DNA from 3 places in the Rossellomorea sp. NS-SX7 genome. Region 1 is predicted to be linked to each of the others. Evidence: riboswitches for the same ligand, from Rfam matches in the RefSeq annotation. Region 1 holds a riboswitch; each other region holds the start of a gene.
The links. A riboswitch is a leader RNA that binds a small molecule or an ion and turns the genes downstream of it on or off. The one in region 1 is predicted to bind lysine.
Positions count from the first base shown of each region.

Region 2: linked by a shared signal. The riboswitch ahead of ACUXV2_RS14190 (aspartate kinase) and the one ahead of ACUXV2_RS16020 (Na+/H+ antiporter NhaC family protein) in region 1 are both predicted to bind lysine.
Region 3: linked by a shared signal. The riboswitch ahead of lysA (diaminopimelate decarboxylase) and the one ahead of ACUXV2_RS16020 (Na+/H+ antiporter NhaC family protein) in region 1 are both predicted to bind lysine.

Region 1 is NZ_CM128249.1:3,197,779-3,204,493, reverse strand. It holds gene ACUXV2_RS16045 (bifunctional metallophosphatase/5'-nucleotidase) at 1-668, shown strand, start outside; gene ACUXV2_RS16040 (YunC family protein) at 726-1,028, shown strand; gene ACUXV2_RS16035 (hypothetical protein) at 1,248-1,886, shown strand; gene ACUXV2_RS16030 (HD-GYP domain-containing protein) at 2,552-3,628, shown strand; gene yunB (sporulation protein YunB) at 3,687-4,451, shown strand; lysine riboswitch at 4,616-4,798, shown strand; gene ACUXV2_RS16020 (Na+/H+ antiporter NhaC family protein) at 4,913-6,475, shown strand; gene ACUXV2_RS16015 (flavin monoamine oxidase family protein) at 6,646-6,715, shown strand, end outside.
Region 2 is NZ_CM128249.1:2,823,714-2,830,428, forward strand. It holds gene ACUXV2_RS14180 (succinate dehydrogenase cytochrome b558 subunit) at 1-310, opposite strand, end outside; gene ACUXV2_RS14185 (YslB family protein) at 658-1,095, shown strand; gene ACUXV2_RS14190 (aspartate kinase) at 1,165-2,403, opposite strand; lysine riboswitch at 2,600-2,778, opposite strand; gene uvrC (excinuclease ABC subunit UvrC) at 3,078-4,850, opposite strand; gene ACUXV2_RS14200 (hypothetical protein) at 4,847-6,331, opposite strand; gene ACUXV2_RS14205 (FTR1 family iron permease) at 6,451-6,715, opposite strand, start outside.
Region 3 is NZ_CM128249.1:442,008-448,722, forward strand. It holds gene ACUXV2_RS02070 (ABC transporter ATP-binding protein) at 1-671, opposite strand, end outside; gene ACUXV2_RS02075 (hypothetical protein) at 1,386-1,781, shown strand; lysine riboswitch at 1,916-2,091, shown strand; gene lysA (diaminopimelate decarboxylase) at 2,207-3,493, shown strand; gene ACUXV2_RS02085 (class I SAM-dependent methyltransferase) at 3,606-4,397, opposite strand; gene ACUXV2_RS02090 (GNAT family N-acetyltransferase) at 4,460-4,921, opposite strand; gene ACUXV2_RS02095 (hypothetical protein) at 5,308-6,177, opposite strand; gene ACUXV2_RS02100 (VOC family protein) at 6,388-6,715, shown strand, end outside.

The sequences.
Region 1 (6,715 bases):
TGATGATTGAAGTGGATGCGAAAAAGAAATCAGTTCTCTCTAAAAAAGCGCAGCTGTATGCACATGACGATCTGCCTCCCTCAGCTCATGAAGAAGAAGAGAAACTCGGGTGGTTTAAGGAAGGGGAAGACCTGCTGGGTACAGAGGTTTCACATCTGACTGAACCATTACCTGCTGATTGGTTCAATGAATCACCGCTTCCCCAGCTTTTGAGTGATGCATTGAAGGAATGGTGCAGCGCGGATTGTTCCTTCCTGAATGCGGGACTTCTCATCGAAGGGCTGAATGCGGGTCCTGTAACAAGGCAGGATCTCCACCGCATCCTTCCTCACCCGATCAACCCTTGTCTGATCGAGCTTTCAGGTGCTGAGCTGAAGGAAATCATCAAACAGACATTTAATGAAGAATGGCCGCATCTGCAACTGAAAGGACTCGGGTTCAGAGGAAAGATCATGGGTGAGTTTGTGTATACCAATATTGCTTTCGAAGAAGACAAACAAAGAATCTATATCAATGGGGTTCCCATCCGTCCCAAAAAAATCTATAAGCTTGCAATCCCCGATATGTTCACATTCGGACACTTCTTCCCCGACCTTCAGAGACTGGAGAAGAAATACTTCATGCCGGAGTTCCTGAGGGATATCCTTGCATGGAAATTGGGTCAGTAAAAGTTTCACCGTTCTTCCGCTCCTCTCATACATATGAGTTGAGAGGAGTGATGCAGAATGATGAATCTTTCTCCTATTACCATTCAAGGACATACCTTCTTAGCTGTTTCTGTAGCGTTACCGAAAACCAACCTGCTCGTTGTGACGAGCGATAAGGGATATATCATGTGCGGTGCACTGGATGTTGCTTTACTCAATGAAAAATTAAGTGACAGAGGAATCATTGCCGGAAGAGCCGTGGGAGTCAAAACGATCGACCAGCTTCTTGATGCCCCCCTGGAATCGGTGACGATTGAAGCGGAAAACCGTGGAATCAGTCCGGGTATGATCGGTCGCGATGCATTATTGAAAATGCTATAAACCTTGATGGTATGAATGCTTCTATGCACAGTGTGCATGGGAGCTTTTTTATTCATTCTACTCATATTATTGTTGATCACCAGCTTTGTTAAACAGAACCATTCTCATCAGAAGGGATGCACGCCTGATAGAGCTGGGTCATTATTTTCCTCTGTATATAGAAGCTGCGTCTATTCTTCTGTAGAATGAGGGTAAACCGTACTTCATGGAGGTGTACATATGCATGAAAAACTTGGGATCCAAATGATGCATCCTTTGACTAAGGCTCAGCGTAAAGCTGTGAAGCCGTTTACTAAACGTTCACGTGTGGCTGCAGTGACCCCAGAAATGACCATTCAGCATCATCGCTTCCGTGCCGTGATGTTTTACAAAAAATCACTATTCAATGTCAGTCACGCCATTAATGAATTTGTCGTCCTTGACGACCAGGGTGAGGCCCTTCAGGACCCTCAAATGACACTTGAGGTCTTAAAGCTCTATGAAATTCTGTATTTTACATTCAGAACCAAAATGCTCATCACCGAGAGCCTTACAGTGAAAAAACTCTTGGTTGAAGAAAGAGATTATATACATAGTTTGAAGTTTCACCATGCTATGATCGAATTATTAGGCTATGAAAATGAGAGATATGGACTGACATTTGAAGAATTGAAGAAAATAGTGAATACGGGTGGGGCGAAAAAGGAATCCACTCGCTTAATAGAAGACATCACAGAATTGTATGACACTGTTTTGGATAAGAAAATGTTCTCTGAGAAGGAAGGGGCGGAGTTGAAAGAAAGGACTGAAGAAATGCTTGATGTGGACTACATTGCCACAGAGACATTAAAGGAAGCTTGGATATTGAATAATTATTAATGATAAGGATGGGGATGGCTGGGAGTGCCTATGCTTATTTCGTTCTTGAAGAGAATGGTACAAGAGTTCTTTGTTTTGCTAAAATGTGCGTTTAGGTCTAAGCTTGTTCTAGCTGGTGATTGGAGTGCAAGACGAAGACTCCTGCGGGAAGAGTAGCTTATGTGAGACTTGTCCAGCTCTGGGGCTTAGAGGCACATGTCATAAGTCAACTCGTCCAAGAAGGCAAAGAACGCCTTCGTGGCCGATTCGCCATATGCCACCAGCCTCTAAACAAAGCCCCTCCGCTTTTCTTCCCGCAGGCTTGCCGAGGAGGCTCACGGGCTACCCGCGGAAAGCGAAGTCTTGCACGGAAATCAACAGCGGTATTAAAAGCCTATTCTGAGAATATTCTTCTTTAGATTGCGCTTTTTACTTTTTCCCAGGCTTATTTTTGATGATCCCTGTATTGTTCACGTCAAAAAACTCTTCAGCCTGCATAGACAACTTACACCTTTACATCCCCTTAATATTCTTTCATGAATATTTACCTTGATTTCCTTAAATACAGCTTGCATCGGTCTTTTTATCCATTATAATGGAGGTACTAGTAAAATATGTCGAAAAATGAAAGAATTACATAGGAGAATTCTATGAGGCTGATATCAACTAGGGCTTTGAGGCCGGGAATGGTTATGGCGACAACTGTATATAATGTAAGGGGTCATGCGCTCATCCAGCAAAATGTTGCGATCACGGAACGGATGATTTACCGGCTGCAGGAGCTGAATATTCAGTATGTCTATATTGAAGATTCCCTGTCTAACGGCATCAAAGTCACTGAGTCTGTACCGAGCAAGGTGCGGCATGATGCGGTTGCCGGTATTGAAGGAGTGTTCAGCCGAATCAATGAAGCAAAGATGCCCCAGAATTTAGTTGTACTGGAGGACAGCGCTAAGCAACTGAAGCAGATTATCGATGTTGTCTTAAAGGAAGTAAAGGCTAATGACGAGCTGCTGACCGTCCTTACAGACGTTTTCACCTATGATTCTTACGTATTTCATCATTCATTCAATGTTACTTTATATACTCTTTCAATCGGGATCGAACTGAATCTTTCGCCAAAACAGCTGGAAGAGCTAGGAATTGGAGCAATCCTTCACGATGTGGGTAAGATGCTGGTATCAGAAGATATCCTTATGAAGCCGGGAAGACTGACAGAAGAGGAATTCTTGGAAGTCAAGAAACATACCGAGCATGGCTTTGATATTCTTAGAAAGCTGCAGTCTGTATCTCTTTTGGTGGCCCACTGCGCTTATCAGCATCATGAAAGATTGGACGGCTCAGGATATCCTCGTGGATTGAAAGGGGATGATATACATCCTTTTGCTAAAATCATTGCAGTGGCAGACGTATTCGATGCGATGACATCCAACCGGGTGTACCGAAAAGCGATGCTTCCTCACGAAGCGCTTGAAATCCTTTACGCGGGCTCAGGTTCCTTATTTGACATGAACGTCATTGAAGCCTTCAGGAGATCCGTCGCGATTTATCCGAACGGAATGGTCGTTGAATTGAATGACGGAAAAAAAGGGATTGTCACCGGACAGAATAAAGGTCTGACGGACAGGCCTGTCATTCGGGTGATTGAAGAAAAAGGGGAAGAACTCTATTCTCCTTATGAATTGGACTTGCGGACCGAGCTTGATAAGGTCATCGTCGGTTTTGATGCGGATTATGAACCGGCTGCCAGTAAAATAAAATAAATTTTTGCGTTAAACCCTCCTTAGAGAGCATAAGAATAGCTTGTAAGGGGGGATTTTTTTGTCAAAGTTTAAAACACATAAACCCCGAAGAGGAGGACCGCTGCCTTTTCGCCACGTGATGATCATCACCATCGTGTTCTTCATCTTTTCCACAGGGGCGGGTCTTTGGATCGTAAACCTGGGCTTGAAGCCGACGCTGCTGGCTTATGCAGAAACTCAAACGAGCAGAATCGGTACGATGGTCATCAACAAAGCGATCAACAAAAAGGTAGCAGGATCCATAGAGTTAGAGGAGATAACGGAAGAAGTGAAAAATGAAGAAGGGGAGGTGGTCTCTCTCAGTTTCAATACACAGAACATCAACCGGGTTCAGGGAGAAATCACTAATTTAGTCCAATTATATTTGAAAGAGGCAGAAAAAGGGAATATCGAAAACCTGGAATACATCACGGACATTGAAATCGACGAGGAAGGGACAAAAGCCGATGAAGGTATCGTGTATTCTGTTCCCCTAGGTCAGGCGACCAACAATGCCTTACTAGGGAACTTGGGACCTAAAGTCCCGATCAGGTTCCATTCAATCGGGGATGTACGTTCGGATATTAAACATACTGTAGAAGAGTTTGGTATCAACAATGCCCTCGTCAAGGTCTATATCACCCTGACTGTGAATGTCCAGATCATCATACCGTTTGCAACGAAAACCGAAACCATCAAGCAGGACGTATTGATCGCCATGGATACTGTCCACCTGGATGTACCGCAATTCTTCAACAATAGCGGTGACGGAGCATCACCATCCATCGAAATACCGACAAACTGATCCCGGCAAGTGTCTGCAGCGGTGAGGAACGGTCTAATTTACAGAACCAAATGTGTTTTTGGAAAAACCTGCCCATCACCTATCCCGAATAAAAAGTTGTCAAACTGTTGATAGTTTGATATATTTATAAAGGAAATTTTAATATTATAACCACATCATCAATCCGATGGGGTAGAGGTGCAGGGTTCAAGAGTAAACTGTTTGAGGATGACAACTGAGAGAACAGATGAAAGGGAACCTTTGCCGAAGCTGATATGCTTGTCAGAAGCATATTCGCTGGGGTTATCTTGAAGAAGGATAACACTGTCATTATAGGGGACACTCTATGATGGGGAGCTACAGATCGTGATGGAGCACTTACATTACTCATTAAAGGTAATGATAGGATCCTCTATCATTACCTTTTTTTATTCCTCTGTCATGCTATGAGGTTCCCCCCTATCAAATAGGAGGAGGACATTATGGAAAACACTATTTATTCAATCATCCCGCCCCTTTTAGCCATCCTGATGGTTATCTTGACGAGACGCGTACTGCTTTCGCTGGGTGTAGGGATCATCGCTTCAGCACTTCTTATCACAGATTTCTCTATTACAGGCACGTTCAGTAAGATATGGGAAGCCGTAAAGGGCATTTTCGTCGCCGACGGTGAACTTAATACCTGGAATGTGTACATCATTTTATTCTTATTGATTCTTGGCGTCATCACTGCTTTCGTTAACATTTCCGGCGGAAGCCGCGCATTCGGTGAATGGGCGATGCAGCGCGTAAAGACCAGAAGAGGCGCGCAATTATTGGCAGCTGTATTAGGTATCATAATTTTTATTGATGACTATTTCAATGCGCTTGCGGTCGGACAGGTTGCTAGACCAATCACGGACCGTCACAAAATCTCACGTGCGAAACTCGCTTATATCATTGACTCGACATCGGCTCCGGTCTGTGTGGTTTCACCGGTATCAAGCTGGGGAGCATATATCATCGGTATCATCGGATCGATTCTTGCCGCACACAGCATCACTGAATACACAGCTTTCTCAGCATTCATACAAATGATCCCAATGAACCTCTATGTATGGGCAGCTCTACTATTAGTGTTGATCGTTGCTTACAGAGGATTTGATTTCGGGAAAATGAAGGAACATGAAGAAAGAGCGATTTCGACTGGAAATCTTTATGACCCGGACAAAGATATCCCGGGTGAACTTAAGAACGACCTGCCTGTAAGCTCTAAAGGTTCGGTCGGCGATCTGGCATGGCCGATCATCGCCCTGGTTGTCGGTACAGTCGGCATGATGCTTTGGACGGGATATAAGGCAGTTGGTTCGTTTGATATCCTCCCTGTATTTGAAAATACAGATGTTACAAAATCATTATTATATGGAAGCTTATTCGCATTGGCGATTGCATTTATTCTTTTCTTCCGTCAAGTAAGCTTGAAGGGTGTTGGAGGAAGCGCAGCTGGAACAGCAGTTGTCGAAGGAATCAAATCCATGCTTCCTGCTGTTTACATCCTTATCTTTGCATGGGCGATCGTCACACTGATCGATGAGCTTCAAACTGGAACGTATTTAGCCGGATTGGTTGAAAAATCGAACATGCCAGTTGAGGTCCTGCCTGTGCTGCTATTCTTAGTGGCCGGCGTCATGGCATTCTCTACAGGGACTTCATGGGGCTCATTCGGAATCCTGCTTCCGATTGCGGGAGAAATTGCAGCAGCAACCGATGTAAGTGTCTTACTTCCTGCAATGGCAGCTGTTTTAGCAGGTGCGGTCCTTGGAGACCATTGTTCACCAATTTCCGATACTACGATCCTGTCTTCAACCGGAGCCGGAAGCAATCATATCGATCACGTACTCACGCAGATTCCGTATGCACTCATCGGCGCAGTGGCAGCTTCGATTGGTTACCTCGTATTAGGGTTCACCGGAAGCACCATGCTTGGATTACTCGTAGTCATAGTGCTGGTTGCGGCTCTTGGATTTATAAAAGGAAAGAGTTCAGATACAGCAGCTTCACAATAAAAACAATAATGAACCAGAAGCAGAAAATGCTTCTGGTTTTTTTATATACAGTTCCTCCGGCTAGAGGTTCGTATTCCTTGATTTTCCCAAAAATTAGAAGGTAAGTCATTAGACACGCTTCTACCAGTCCGCATTTCCTCATATCTATAGGAGGAGAGAGGTGAGTTGACGTGAAGGTAAAGGTGATTGGTTTTGATGATTTACACTATCCCAAAGACTTATTATCTATTGTGAGAAATG
Region 2 (6,715 bases), 370 kb from region 1:
CCCCTGAGACACGCTGAAGCAGGAACATCCAGTTACGGAAATAGCCGTATTTAGTGGCGTTATTCTTAGATGTGAACGCAATGTAGATTCCATAGATCGCATGGAAATACAATGGTAGGAAGATGATAAAGATCTCAAGGAAATAACGGAAAGGCAGACTTTCCATGAAATGTGCCGCTTGATTGAATGATTCTTCCCCGCCTGTTGCAAAATGGTTCACGACTAAATGTTGAGTTAAAAATAATCCAACTGGAATAACACCTAGTAATGAATGAAGCCTGCGATAATTGAATTCTCGATTTCCAGCCATGATTTACCCCCCTTAATCATAAAATATGAGGCCGTTTTCTAATCAACATTTTCATTAGACTACGATACATACTTTATGTTGTAACAATTATGTGACAAGTTTCATTTTACTCCCCTGAAGTGGAAGCGTCAAGAAAACGGATACATAAATTCGACAATATCGCTAAAATATTTTTAATATAAAGATAACAAATAAAACCGACCAAATACGCGTTTAATAGTTAGAAAATTCTCATTATTAAACAAAAACATTATACCACCAAAATATCCCAACTTTCATTTTAGATGTTTGGGATGATAAATCCTCTTTACATGTATATAATAGTTTTATAGAAAGAGGGGATTTACTTGGAACAAAAAAAAGAAGAAATCTATGAACCGACCGTTCCAATTTTTGGCTACGAAATGATAAGGGATATCCTGCTTCCGGATATTTTAGGAAAACACACTCCCGAGATCTTATATTGGGGAGGCAAGCAGCTCTCCAGAAAATTCCCCCTTCAATCAATGGATGAATGCTCATCCTTTTTTGATGAAGCAGGCTGGGGAACACTGACGGTTGTCGAACAAAAGAAAAACGAAATGACCTTTGAATTGCGCGGTTCGTTTGTCGAAAGACGATTATCACTAAAGTCGGACGTTACATTTAAATTGGAAGCCGGTTTTCTTGCAGAGCAAATCCAGCTCCAAAAGAAATGCACCACTGAAGCAGCTGAAGAAATACATAAACGAAATCAATCCGTGAAGATCACGGCCCGCTGGGATGAAAAAGATAAAGTCGAATAGGTGCACGAACGAAATAGATGAATGGGAAAAGGGTTGACTCTGTTGAGGAGTCAACCCTTTGTTTGTTTCTTACAGTGTCACTTCTTCGACTTGGACGGCATCCAATTTGAACGCCGTATGTAAGACTCCGGCAGCTTTCTGTAAATTTTCCTGATCGACCACGGCCGACACCTTGATTTCAGACGTACTGACCATTTTGACTACAATGTCATTTTTGGCAAGGACCTCGAACATCTCAGCAGCCACACCCGGATTTGAAATCATCCCGGATCCGACAATGGATACCTTCGCAAGATCGCGTTCATGTTCGATATGAGTGAAGCCCAGTTCTCCCTGGTTCTTTTCCAATACAGCGAGCGCTTCATCGAGGTCATGCTCCTTGATTGAAAATGATAGATTCGTTGTATTCCGGTCTGTCTGACTTTGGATGATGATGTCTACGTTCAAATGGTTCTTGGCCAGTGTCGTGAACACTGAAGACAGGCCTGTCAGGGCATTTCCGAGTCCGAAGACGGTCACCCGTACAATTTCATCTTCGAATGCGACACCTCTTACCACTAAATTCTGTTCCATGCTTGCTTCCTCCTCAATATACGTACCTTCCACTTTTTCAAGACTTGATCTGACTTCTAATGGGATTTGATAATTTTTTGCAAATTCAACAGCCCTCGGGTGAAGGACCCCTGCACCCAGATTGGCGAGTTCGAGCATTTCATCATACGAAATGGAAGGCAGTTTGCGCGCACCTTCAATATAACGCGGGTCAGACGTATAAACTCCGTCGACATCGGTATAAATATCGCACCGGTCAGCTTTTAATGCAGCTGCGATGGCCACCGCTGTCGTATCGGAACCTCCTCGTCCGAGGGTCGTGATTTCCCCGGATGGTGTCATCCCCTGGAATCCTGCTACAATGACGACTTTTCCGCTTTGAAGCTGTGTTGTCATTTTTTCGGTATGGATATTGGTGATACGTGCATTGCTATGAACGGATTCTGTCTCGATCCCGGCCTGCCATCCAGTATACGAAATGGCCTCCTGACCGGCTTGGAGCAATGCCATCGTCAATAGAGAAATTGTCACCTGTTCGCCTGTTGATAAAAGCATATCCATTTCTCTTTTACTTGGGTGAGAAGTGATTTCCCTTGCTAAACCGACTAGTGTATCAGTTGTTTTACCCATAGCGGACACGACAACCACAACATCATTTCCCCGATTCTTCTCCTCCAAAATCCTTGACGCAACATTTTGAATTTTTTCAACAGAACCTACTGAAGTTCCACCGAATTTTTGAACGATAATACTCACAGCTTCTCCTTCTTTCTCTTTGAGTGTAGAAATTAAATCTTTTTCTGAAGAGAATCATCTGACTGCTGCAAATCCCGCTGCCTGCTGAATGACTTTAACGCCGGCAGTCCCATGCCAAATAATAAAAAAAGCAATGAGACGGATATCTCATTGCTTTATGAACTTAGAGTAAAAAATACTTAATCGTTCATCGGCATTGTGAGATAGCTCTCCAAGATTGATTCATCTTGACAATCCTGCATTTCTTAAACGCAGAACCAGCGGAATTAGTATGAGCCTAATACCACTTCGGCGACTCTCCCCTTTCCAGACATCTCGACGGAGCCCATACTCCTCTTTGCCTGTACTCTTGAAGTTCGCACCTCTATCACCACTATTTAAAGTGATAATGTTTTAAATTATCGATAATTATAGCACACGAAAATAATGGAAGCAATGAGTTTTTTCAGAATTTTTTCAGTTTAAATTTTTTCGTTTATATACCTTCAAATACCGCTTTTGATCTCCGTGCAGGACTTCGCTTTCCGCGGGTGACCCGTGAGCCTCCTCGGCTTCGCCTGCGGGGTCTCACATTGGCCACTTCTCCCGCATGAGACCTTCGTCCTGCACTCCAATCAAAAGCTGGAGCAGGGTAATATTTCAACGTGTACAGTGAACCGCGAAAATCTCCACTGCTATTCCTGCAGTTTCTCGTGCAGTACTTTTGCTACACCTTCCGGAATCCCGATATCCTGAAATTCCTCAACCGTTGCTTCTTTCATTTTCTTCATGGAACCAAAATGTTTAAGAAGCTGCTTTTTCCGCTTGGGTCCGATTCCATCGATTTCATCCAGTATGGACTGGAAGACGCTTTTCCCGCGGAGCTGCCGGTGGAAGGTGATGGCAAAGCGGTGGACTTCGTCCTGGATGCGCTGAAGCAGATAGAATTCCTGACTCCGTTTTTCAAGAGGGACGATCTGCAGCGGATTCCCGTACAGCAGCTCGGATGTCTGATGCTTTTCATCCTTCGCGAGGCCGCCGATGGGTATATCAAGACCCAGTTCATTTTCAATCACATCACGGGCTGCTTCTATCTGTCCTTTCCCGCCGTCAATGATAATGAGATCAGGGAGAGGAAGACCATCCTTCAATACTCTTGAATATCTTCTCCTCACCACTTCCCGCATCGATTCATAATCATCCGGTCCTTTGACGGTTTTTATTTTATACTTTCGATACTCTTTCTTTGCAGGCTTTCCGTCTATGAAGACAATCATGGCCGAGACAGGAGCGGATCCCTGTATGTTCGAGTTATCAAATGCTTCGATTCGGAAGGGCGTATAAATCCCCATTTGTTCCCCTAATCTTTCAATCGCTTTGATGGTTCGCTCCTCGTCCCGCTCAATCAAGGCGAATTTCTCATCAAGCGCCTGTTTGGCATTTTTCTCAGCCAATTTCACCAGCTCTTTTTTCTTTCCCCTCTTCGGTTGTGTGATTTTGACTTCAAGTAATTTTGATGCCATCTCTTCATCGATTTCTTCAGGAAGGAAGATTTCCCGAGGTTTGAAATGGTTCGCTTTTGAATAGAACTGGCCCAAGAACGTAAGAAATTCATCTTCCGGTTCGTTGTAAAGGGGAAACAGCGAAACATCGCGTTCAATGAGTTTTCCCTGTCTTACAAAGAATACCTGTACACACATCCACCCTTTATCGACTGCAAAACCAAACACATCACGGTCGGTAAAATCCGTCATCGTCATCTTCTGCTTTTCCATCGTTGCTTCGATGTGAAGGATTTGATCACGGAATTCCTTGGCGCGCTCAAACTCGAGGTTTTCAGATGCTTCTTTCATCTTTTCGGATAATTCCTTCTTGATTTCTTTGTATCCTCCGTTTAAAAATCTGGCAATTTCATCGGTCATTTCCCTGTACGTATCCTTGCTTACTTCTTTCACACAAGGGGCCAGGCATTGTCCCATGTGATAATATAGACAGACTCTGTCAGGAAGGGTTGTGCATTTTCGTAATGGATAAAGGCGATCCAGGAGCTTTTTCGTCTCGTTTGCCGCGCCTACATTCGGGTAGGGTCCGAAATACTTGCCTTTTCCCCGCTGCACTTTACGAGTCGTGATCAATCGGGGATGTCGTTCATTTGTCAACTTAATGAATGGGTAGCTCTTGTCGTCTTTCAACATCACGTTGTATTTCGGATCATATTTTTTTATCAGATTCATCTCGAGCACAAGTGCTTCCAGGTCCGAAGAAGTCATAATATATTCAAAGTCTTCTATTTCCCCTACCAGCCTCTGTGTTTTGGCATCATGTGAACCTGTAAAATAAGAACGCACACGATTTTTTAATACTTTTGCTTTTCCAACGTAAATAATCGTGCCCTGTCTGTCTTTCATCAAGTAGCAGCCCGGCTGATCGGGCAGCAAAGCCAATTTATTTGTAATGACAGGATTCACGGTCTCTCCCCCTTTTTATCTTCCCACTTATAAACTTTTATCGTTGAGTATACGGGATCCAATATCTCCTGGGAGTGAAATGATTTCACTTCTTTGATCCTGGAGCCGATATCCGCTCCCTGTTGTTTAAATCCGTTTACAACTTGATTCGTTATATATATATCCTTCCCGGTATGTCTAGTATCCTGCAGGAATTGTGAGTAAGTTAAGACACGTTTATGGGAAAAGTCTGCATTTAAATAAGAGAAAACCCTCGTTTCTTCCCAAGTATAGACAATGATCGGCGAATCATCATTTTTCCCGGATAAGTAGTCGGCTGCCTGATAGACTGCCGGAGGCTCTTCATGATACTCATGCAGGATGTTTAATCCTGTCCCCAAATGAATGAACAGCCACAGAATCAATAAGCCTCCGATGGCTTTGGTCATCTTTTTCATCCAGCCGGTAATCAAGAAAAAGGCAAGCAGTACAGCCAAAGGCAGGATATGTCTGGGTTTATCTATATTTTGGGCAAACAGGCCCCAGAAGAAATATGAGAAAAAAGAAACCAGCAGTAAAATTGTGCCCGGATCCAGATTCTTCAATCGCAGGAAGCGCAGATTCTTTATCGTCAGTAAAAATAGCAGTACCGATATGATCATAATCAAAAGGGATTGGGTAAAAAGGCCGTTCCAAAGGATATTCGTCATGATATAGGTACCCAGTCTCTCAACAATAGGTGAACCAGACTCTGCAGTACCACCCCATTCAGTAAAGTGGCCGCCGGTAAAACCGAAGGCAATTTGCAGCAGCGTTGAAAGACTTCCTGTATTTGCAGCCAAAGCAGAAACCCATATTCCTTGGGATAGGATAATCAGAACAAGGTGAAAGCTTATTGCCTTCAACTTGAAAGAAATCTGTTTGTGTTCCCTCCAGAATATATACCAAAAATAGATAAGCCCTATTCCAAATCCAATATAAGACAGCCTTACCCCCATCAATAATGAAAACAAGATAATGGGAAGGATGGCGGAATCTTTCGTACGAAGTGAAACCGCTCGATGAAGGCTCCATAGATACCACCACAGAATGGACACTGCTGCCCCTTCACTCATCGGAAGCACCAGCATGATGCCCGGATAAGAAAGGGAAAATAATAATACAGCGGCAATGACCGCTTTTTCTTTAACGAGATATTGACGGAAAAGCCAGTATACCGGAAGGATGGAGCTGATCCATAAAATTGTATTAAATGCTTGTAGCGAACGGACGGGATCATCTATAACGAAATGCAGCAGCATGCCCCCCAAAATAAAAAATGGGTATCCTGGAAAATGAGGCTGCATTTTTAAAACATCAAAGTCCAGGACCCCATAGGCATAATCGACTTCATCCCAGCTGGATGCATAGGGAGGAAGCAGTAAAAGCCTGAATACAAAATAAAGCAGGAACACACTGACTGATGCGATCATCCATTTTCTAAATTGCTTCTCATTCAACATGATACTATCTCCTATACTGTCCAGTAAAAATAAAAAACCAACTGGATCAGAAACAAGCTTCTTAGCCTATTGTAAGGCTTTCAAAGGATTGTTTCCAATCATTAGTTGGTTTAAAGGGGTCAAGCATTGATTGATTTCATATCATCGGATTTTTTTATCGTTTTTTTCTGTTGTTCGGGTCCCGCGGGAACTGAGGATTTCCGAAAAGGATTGATGATCTTATCGGTCCTGATCAGGTATATCCACAAGAAGACAAATCCGAAGTAGAACCAGTAAGCCAATACCTGTTCAATGGTAGGATTATGGCTGTACCCGAACATCGCTGCCATAAACAGACCAACCTGTCCGCTTATGAGGACTTCCTCACCGGTATCACGTTCGTAA
Region 3 (6,715 bases), 1.5 Mb from region 1:
TTATTGATTTCGAGCGGTTCATTGGCGAATGACTGGACGACGCGGATCCCTGACAACGTATCTTCCACCTGCGCATTGATATCTGCGATCCGTTCTTTGTTATCGGTCAGCGCCCGGTTCAGTCTCTTATTGAAATACAGCGAAAAGAAACCGAGGACCGGAAAAAAGCAAAACACGAGTAGCGTAAGAGGCGCATTGATGAAAAGCAGGATCACAAACGCGCCGATGAACCGGACAAGATACTTCACATAATCTTCCGGACCGTGATGGTAAAGCTCGGATACCATCAATAGATCATTCGTCACCCGGGTCATCAGCTGGCCCGTCTTTTGTTTATCATAAAAACTGAAAGAAAGCTTCTGCATATGGGAAAACAACTCGCTTCGCATATCGCTCTCCATCCGCGCCCCGATCTCATGCCCTTTGTAATCGACCACATAATTTCCGATGTTCTGCGCAATCACCAGAATGACCATCAATCCGCCTACCCACAGCACATCAACAAAAGCCGTCGATAGCCCCGCTTGAAGCACGTCCTTCGTCACATAACGGACGAGCAATGGAAAGACGAGGGTGAGCGAAGAAGTGATCAGCGCACAGACCAATACCACCATGAACATTCTGATATACGGCTTATAATACGAAAGAAATTTCTTAACTGGAAAATGCATAATGTACCCCTTTATTGTGTTTTTTCACTGAACACATATAAGGGGGAAGACCGTAACGTTAAAAAGGCGTTCCACCCTTATATGTTTGTACGGTTACAACAGCAGTCATGTTTCTCATTTGAACAGCCTCCTTTTTGTTGGTTAAGTTTATTGTATGATGGTTTTTGGGTTGTGAAAAGTGAATTTTCAGAAAAATATTCAGGTTGGTGATTGATCATGGTAAGGTCGACATTGAGGGTTGTCCAGCCGGCACGTGGAGTAGATAAATGTCATTTTGCGTGTAATCTGGCAGGGTGGAGCTGCCACTTTGGATGAGTGGGAGAGTTGGACCGTCCACTGTTCTTATGTGGGGCTAGATAGAGAAAATTGGACAAGAGGAACAATTATTTGGATTCCGGAACAATTATTCAAGAACTGGTACAATAAACGGGATTTGGGTGCAATAATTTTAATATCGGAACAATAAACAGGATTACGGTTCAATTAATCAATTTAAGGCTTGCTGGGGACATTTTTCTAGACTCAATTACTGCATTCTTTCCCAATTAGGTGCAAACCAACTCAATAGATAAATAAATTAGCTTGTATCATACTTTTTTCAGAGACTTAGCACCACATAGACTGTACCTGCTATAATCCTCAGTCCAAGAAGGATTTTATCAAAATGTGTTGAATGTATTCATGTATTCCTATCGGAAGGGCAGAGATCCATTTATGAAATATCAGCAAAAGGATTTTAATGAAGGACTTAGAGTGAAGATCAAACGGACGGAACGAGTATTAATGGATTTCATTGAAAGAGTGGCAGATCAGTACATACCTGTTATTGAAGAAAAGGATCTGGACTTTGAGGCTCGGTTCGAAAAGGAGGGTACAAACCCTTTTACGCCTGGATACACTTCGTCGCTTTCAGTCGGCATTGCTGAAAAGGGCGGGGAGCTCATTGATTTGCATGTGATAAAAATATGGGTGTGTGAACGTTCTTTATTTGGTGTGCCGATATCAAAAGCGTTGCCGGGAAGTAAAATTACGGGTGAATTGTTAGATGAATCGATTGAAGAAGTGAAAGAGGAAATAACGGAATATGTGAAGGAAGCGCTCCTTGGATGAATGGTTGAGAGTATTCACTTTACGATCGAAGGGGTGGCCGCCTGATAAGGATCAAAATAAGAATATAGCTTTAATAGATTGACAATTTTTCCACCCTGATGGTATAGTTGCCATACAAAACTATAAACTTACTCTCTGATAATAGAGGCGCGAGAATGAGGAGTAGCTACCTTGAGGATGATGGATCCTGGGATGGGAAGTGAAAGGCAGATCGCCGAAACGGGAAATAGCCAATCGGTTTCCTGTTGGGCTGGCATTGAATAAGTGTCAGACTGTCACAATGGTCACGTTGTGGAGAACTATTGAAGAGATGTTAATACAGAATTCTTCAGAACGTTCTTCGTTTTGATCAGGAAACCGTATGAGCATCGCTTCATACGGTTTTTTTGTGTTTTTTCGGAGGGATTTTCAGGAGGAGATTCGATATGACAGCAATGGAAACGAATGTACAGGGACAGTTGGAGATCGGCGGAATGAGTACGGGCGAGCTTACCGCAGCGTATGGCACGCCGCTGATGGTATATGATGAGGAAATGATCCGGGGGAAGGCGCGCGCGTTCCGCGAGGCGTTCATCGAGAGCGGACTCGGGTTCCAGGTCGCGTATGCGAGCAAGGCGTTTTTGTGCAAGGAAATGGTAAGACTTGCAGAAGAGGAGGACCTGTCGCTGGATGTTGTGTCCGGAGGGGAATTGTACACAGCGCTTCAAGCAGGATTCCCGGCAGGGCGGATACATTTTCACGGGAATAATAAGTCCGAGGAAGAGCTCGAGATGGCGCTTGATGCTGAGATCGGCTGCTTTGTGGTTGACAGTTTCCTTGAGCTGGAGCTTTTGCATGAGCTGGCGAAGGAGCGTGAGCAGCAGGTGAATATCCTGCTTCGCGTGACGCCGGGTGTGGAAGCCCATACCCATGATTACATCATGACAGGTCAGGATGATTCGAAGTTTGGCTTCGGAATTTCGACCGGCCAGGCTGACCGCGCGATGCAAATCGCCCTGTGCAAGCCGAATTATACGGTGCTCGGGATCCACTCCCACATCGGCTCACAAATCTTTGAATTGGACGGATTCCAGCAGGCGATCACCGTGCTTTCGGATTTCCTTCAGGGAATAAGGCTGGATTGTGAGGTCACGCTGCCTGTCCTGAATATCGGAGGGGGATTCGGGGTCCGCTATACGGAAGATGACAAGCCGCTGCCGATTTCCGAGTACGTAAAGGCGATCACGGACAGCGTAAAGGAAAGCTTTGGTGAGAACGGTTATCCGCTGCCGGAAGTGTGGATCGAGCCTGGCCGCAGTATCGTGGCGGAAGCGGGTACCACATTGTACAAGGTCGGTTCGAAGAAAATCATCCCGGACGTGCGTACCTATGTGTCGGTTGATGGGGGCATGACCGATAATCTGCGTCCGGCACTGTATGGCGCGAAATATCATGCCGTGCTGGCGAACCGTCCGAATGAGGAATGCACGGAGCTTGTCAGCATTGCCGGTAAGTGCTGTGAATCAGGCGACATGCTCATCTGGGATCTGAAGCTGCCGCCGGTTAATTTCGGTGATACCCTCGCTGTGTTCAGTACAGGGGCTTACGGGTATTCGATGGCAAATAATTATAACCGGATTCCGCGTCCGGCCGTTGTATTTGTGAAGGACGGGGAGTCTCGTGTGGTGATTGAGCGGGAGAGCTATGCGGATTTGGTGAGGCTGGACCGGTAAGCGGATGGAACTTTTACCGTTCTTCCGCAGATGCGGCGGTACAGACCTTTATGTAAAACCCATATGTAAAAAACGATCAGCGGCTATCTACTGATCGTTTTTTTTCTGCAGTTTAGTTCCTTGATGCAAACAACCCTGTTGACTTTGTGATCTTGATCGCCCCTCCATTGGATTCTTTTTCTGATGCCAGAAATTCAATGAAAGAGGATAATGTGTCATTGACCAGGATTTTATTTAACTCTGATGCTGAGGAAAGCAGATATTCTGCGATTGCGTTTTCGTCCGTGATGTTCAATCCGCCCGGAAACCCATTATAGGTAATCTCATTGAACTGGGCCTGGAGCTGATTGCGTCCATTTTCTATTCCGAAATTCAAGGCGTGCTTCCTGGCGGAAGGATAGTCTAAATCCGGATCAAACCGTTTCAGCAGCTCGCCGAATTCTTTCATATGGTCAAGCCCAATTGTGGAACAATAGAAAGTTCCTTCAGGGTGCAGCACCCTCCGGACCTCTTTCAATGCCTTTCGCCTATCGGGAACGTGATACAGCATATGGTTGGCGATGATGATATCAAAGCGGTGTTTTTCAAAAGGAATCTCCTCAATATCGAGTTGGCAGTACTTAATGTCAGGCAGCGCTGCCAGGTTCTTTTTCGCGGCCTCGACCATCCCTGCAGATTGATCAGCGAGGGTGATGTTCCAACTGCCATCGATCCGTTCGCTGTTTTTCAGCCAAAACGTACCGTCGCCACATCCGATTTCGAGGATTCTACTAGTAGGAGGGATGGTTAACTGATCAAAGAGCCAAAGATGCCAATCCTCTTTATTTTCACTATATTTCTCGTGGATGTTGATCCGGGTATTTAAGTTGGATGAATCTTTATATTGTTCTTGTAATGATTCCAAGTTTCTCCCTCCGAACAATGAATGGGTTATTTCACTGGGGGTCAACCAGCAGTAATAGCCCTTTAGTTTATTTCCTTCTCCATCACTATATTGGTGGTTGTGTATCCGATTTTTTCATACAAGCCCCTGGCAACCTTGTTATGGCCGAAGACGTGGAGTCCGATTTTGTTTATATCCATTTGTTTTGCTTCTTTTTCTATTTCATTCATTGTGTCTTTTCCGTACCCTTTTCCCTGGTGCTCTTCCAGGATCCGGATGTCATAGATGAATGCTTTTTCCGGAGATTTCTTCGCTAGCCATATGATCCCTGCATGTTCATTTTTTTCGTTCAAAATTGTGTATAAGTAGTTATTCTCGGTATTCTCGCCATCCGGGAGGAGGGTGCTGAATTCTTCTTTCGCTTTTTGCAGCGAGTCTTTTTCTTCCCAGTTCCCCGCTGATACTTTTTCCTTTGCATAATCTTCAACAGATGTACCAAGATATTGCTCGTATTCCTCCGGGGTCATTTTTCTTAATGTCACCATATTTCGTTTCCTCCTTGGACATACTTGTGATTTTTCCTAAAATGTTTATCGGAGCAGCAAAGTTAACCCGCCGAGGAGCAGCAGGACAGTTACAGTCAATAATGTGAATTTCGTGAAGCGGTTTGATTTGTGAAAGAGCTTGAAGAACATGGTCAACACCTCACACTGTGTATTGTGCAGCTACTATAGATACGTTTGATGCTGTGAGAAAGTTTCATGCATATGAGTTCGTAATGAAAATTGGTTTTTTCTAGTGCATCGGCTCAGGAGTACAGTTTAGCGTGTGGAAAGGAGTTGAGGATTAAATTGAACGACGGGGCGGGGAAGCCCCGTCGTTTCTGATTCACAGTGTTTTTTGCAATTCGGTCACCATCTAAAAAAGTATGTTAAAAAGTCCGCCCATTCGTCGGGATTCCCGTCCTCACTCCTACGAAGAACCAGACAATTTCGTGATTGTCCCATTTAGCTACGATTTTTACTCCTTGCTCAGGGATATCGGATGGAATGGTGATTTCCGATCCTTCTGTTTTGATCATTTTCTTTCCGCTGCCGTCGTTGTAGTAGGCATGAAGGGTCGGTTCGCCTTTGCTGTTATCGAATTGGAACTTCAAGGCAGTCGGTTCTTTCAGCTCGATTTCATCGACAAAGTCGACACCTTCTTCCGGCGGGAGAGGGAAGGGGTTCGTGTCGTATGAACAGCCGGTGCCGTCCGATGTCCAGCAATAAGAACTTCTGATGGATTCAGGTTCCTCTCCGGTCAGAAGGGTAACGGATGGCGGACCTTTTTGATTAATTTGGGAAGAAGTATACTGCCCTTTTAACCCAATAAAGTAATAAGGAGCACCAAATACGGAAAAAAGGACCAACGGGATGGCGAACATCCATTTTGCCTTTTTTCGTTTGAGGCTGACTTTGTGAAAGACGATCTCATCGACGATAAAGAAGATGGAGGCTGCCACCAGCGGAATCCCGAAGAATGGACTGAATCCCATGTCGCCGAACATGAAAAAGCTGATGACGATGGAAGGTCCCATATGGATAAGGAAGTTGACCAGATGGGGCTGCCATTTGATCTTGGTTGTGATCATGCCGGCTAGGATGGATACCGGTGCTCCGGCGGTGATCATTAAAAATCCTCCGTAAAAGGTATACAACGATAAGGTTGTCAGGGGGGATTCCATTGGAAATAATAACGAGGTTACTAGAATGACCGTAGGAATCGAGATGAGAATACTGGCTGCTTTTCTTTTTATCATTGAATCACCTGCTCGTGCTTGATATCTAGAGTATAGCAAAAGTCATGGCCTCTATGGAGGGTATTTCTACTAAAAGTGGGGGCGGTTTACTATAAAAAAAGAAAAAGCTGCCAATCTACCATTGTGTGTTTTGGCCAAAATCGTTTACTATAAAGAGGCAAACGAGAATTTATCAGAATGTTGAAACGACTTAATAAGCGGAGGGAAACGATGGGACGATTAGTGCATTTCGAAATTCATGTGGATGACATGGAACGTGGAAAGGCGTTCTATGGTGAGGTCTTTGGCTGGACGTTTGAAGATTGGAGTGAATACGCGGGGATGCCTTATTTCGGGGCAGTGACGGGTGATGAGAGTGTGCTCGGGATCAATGGTGCGCTGATGAAGCGCCAGGGTCCTCCTCCTGAAGCAAAACAGCCGTTGAATGGGTATGCGTGTACGATGGGTGTTGAGGATTATGATGCAACGGAGAAGAAAATCCTTGAACTTGGAGGCAAAGTTGCCCTCCCTAAGTATGCCCTGCCTGGAATGGCTTGGC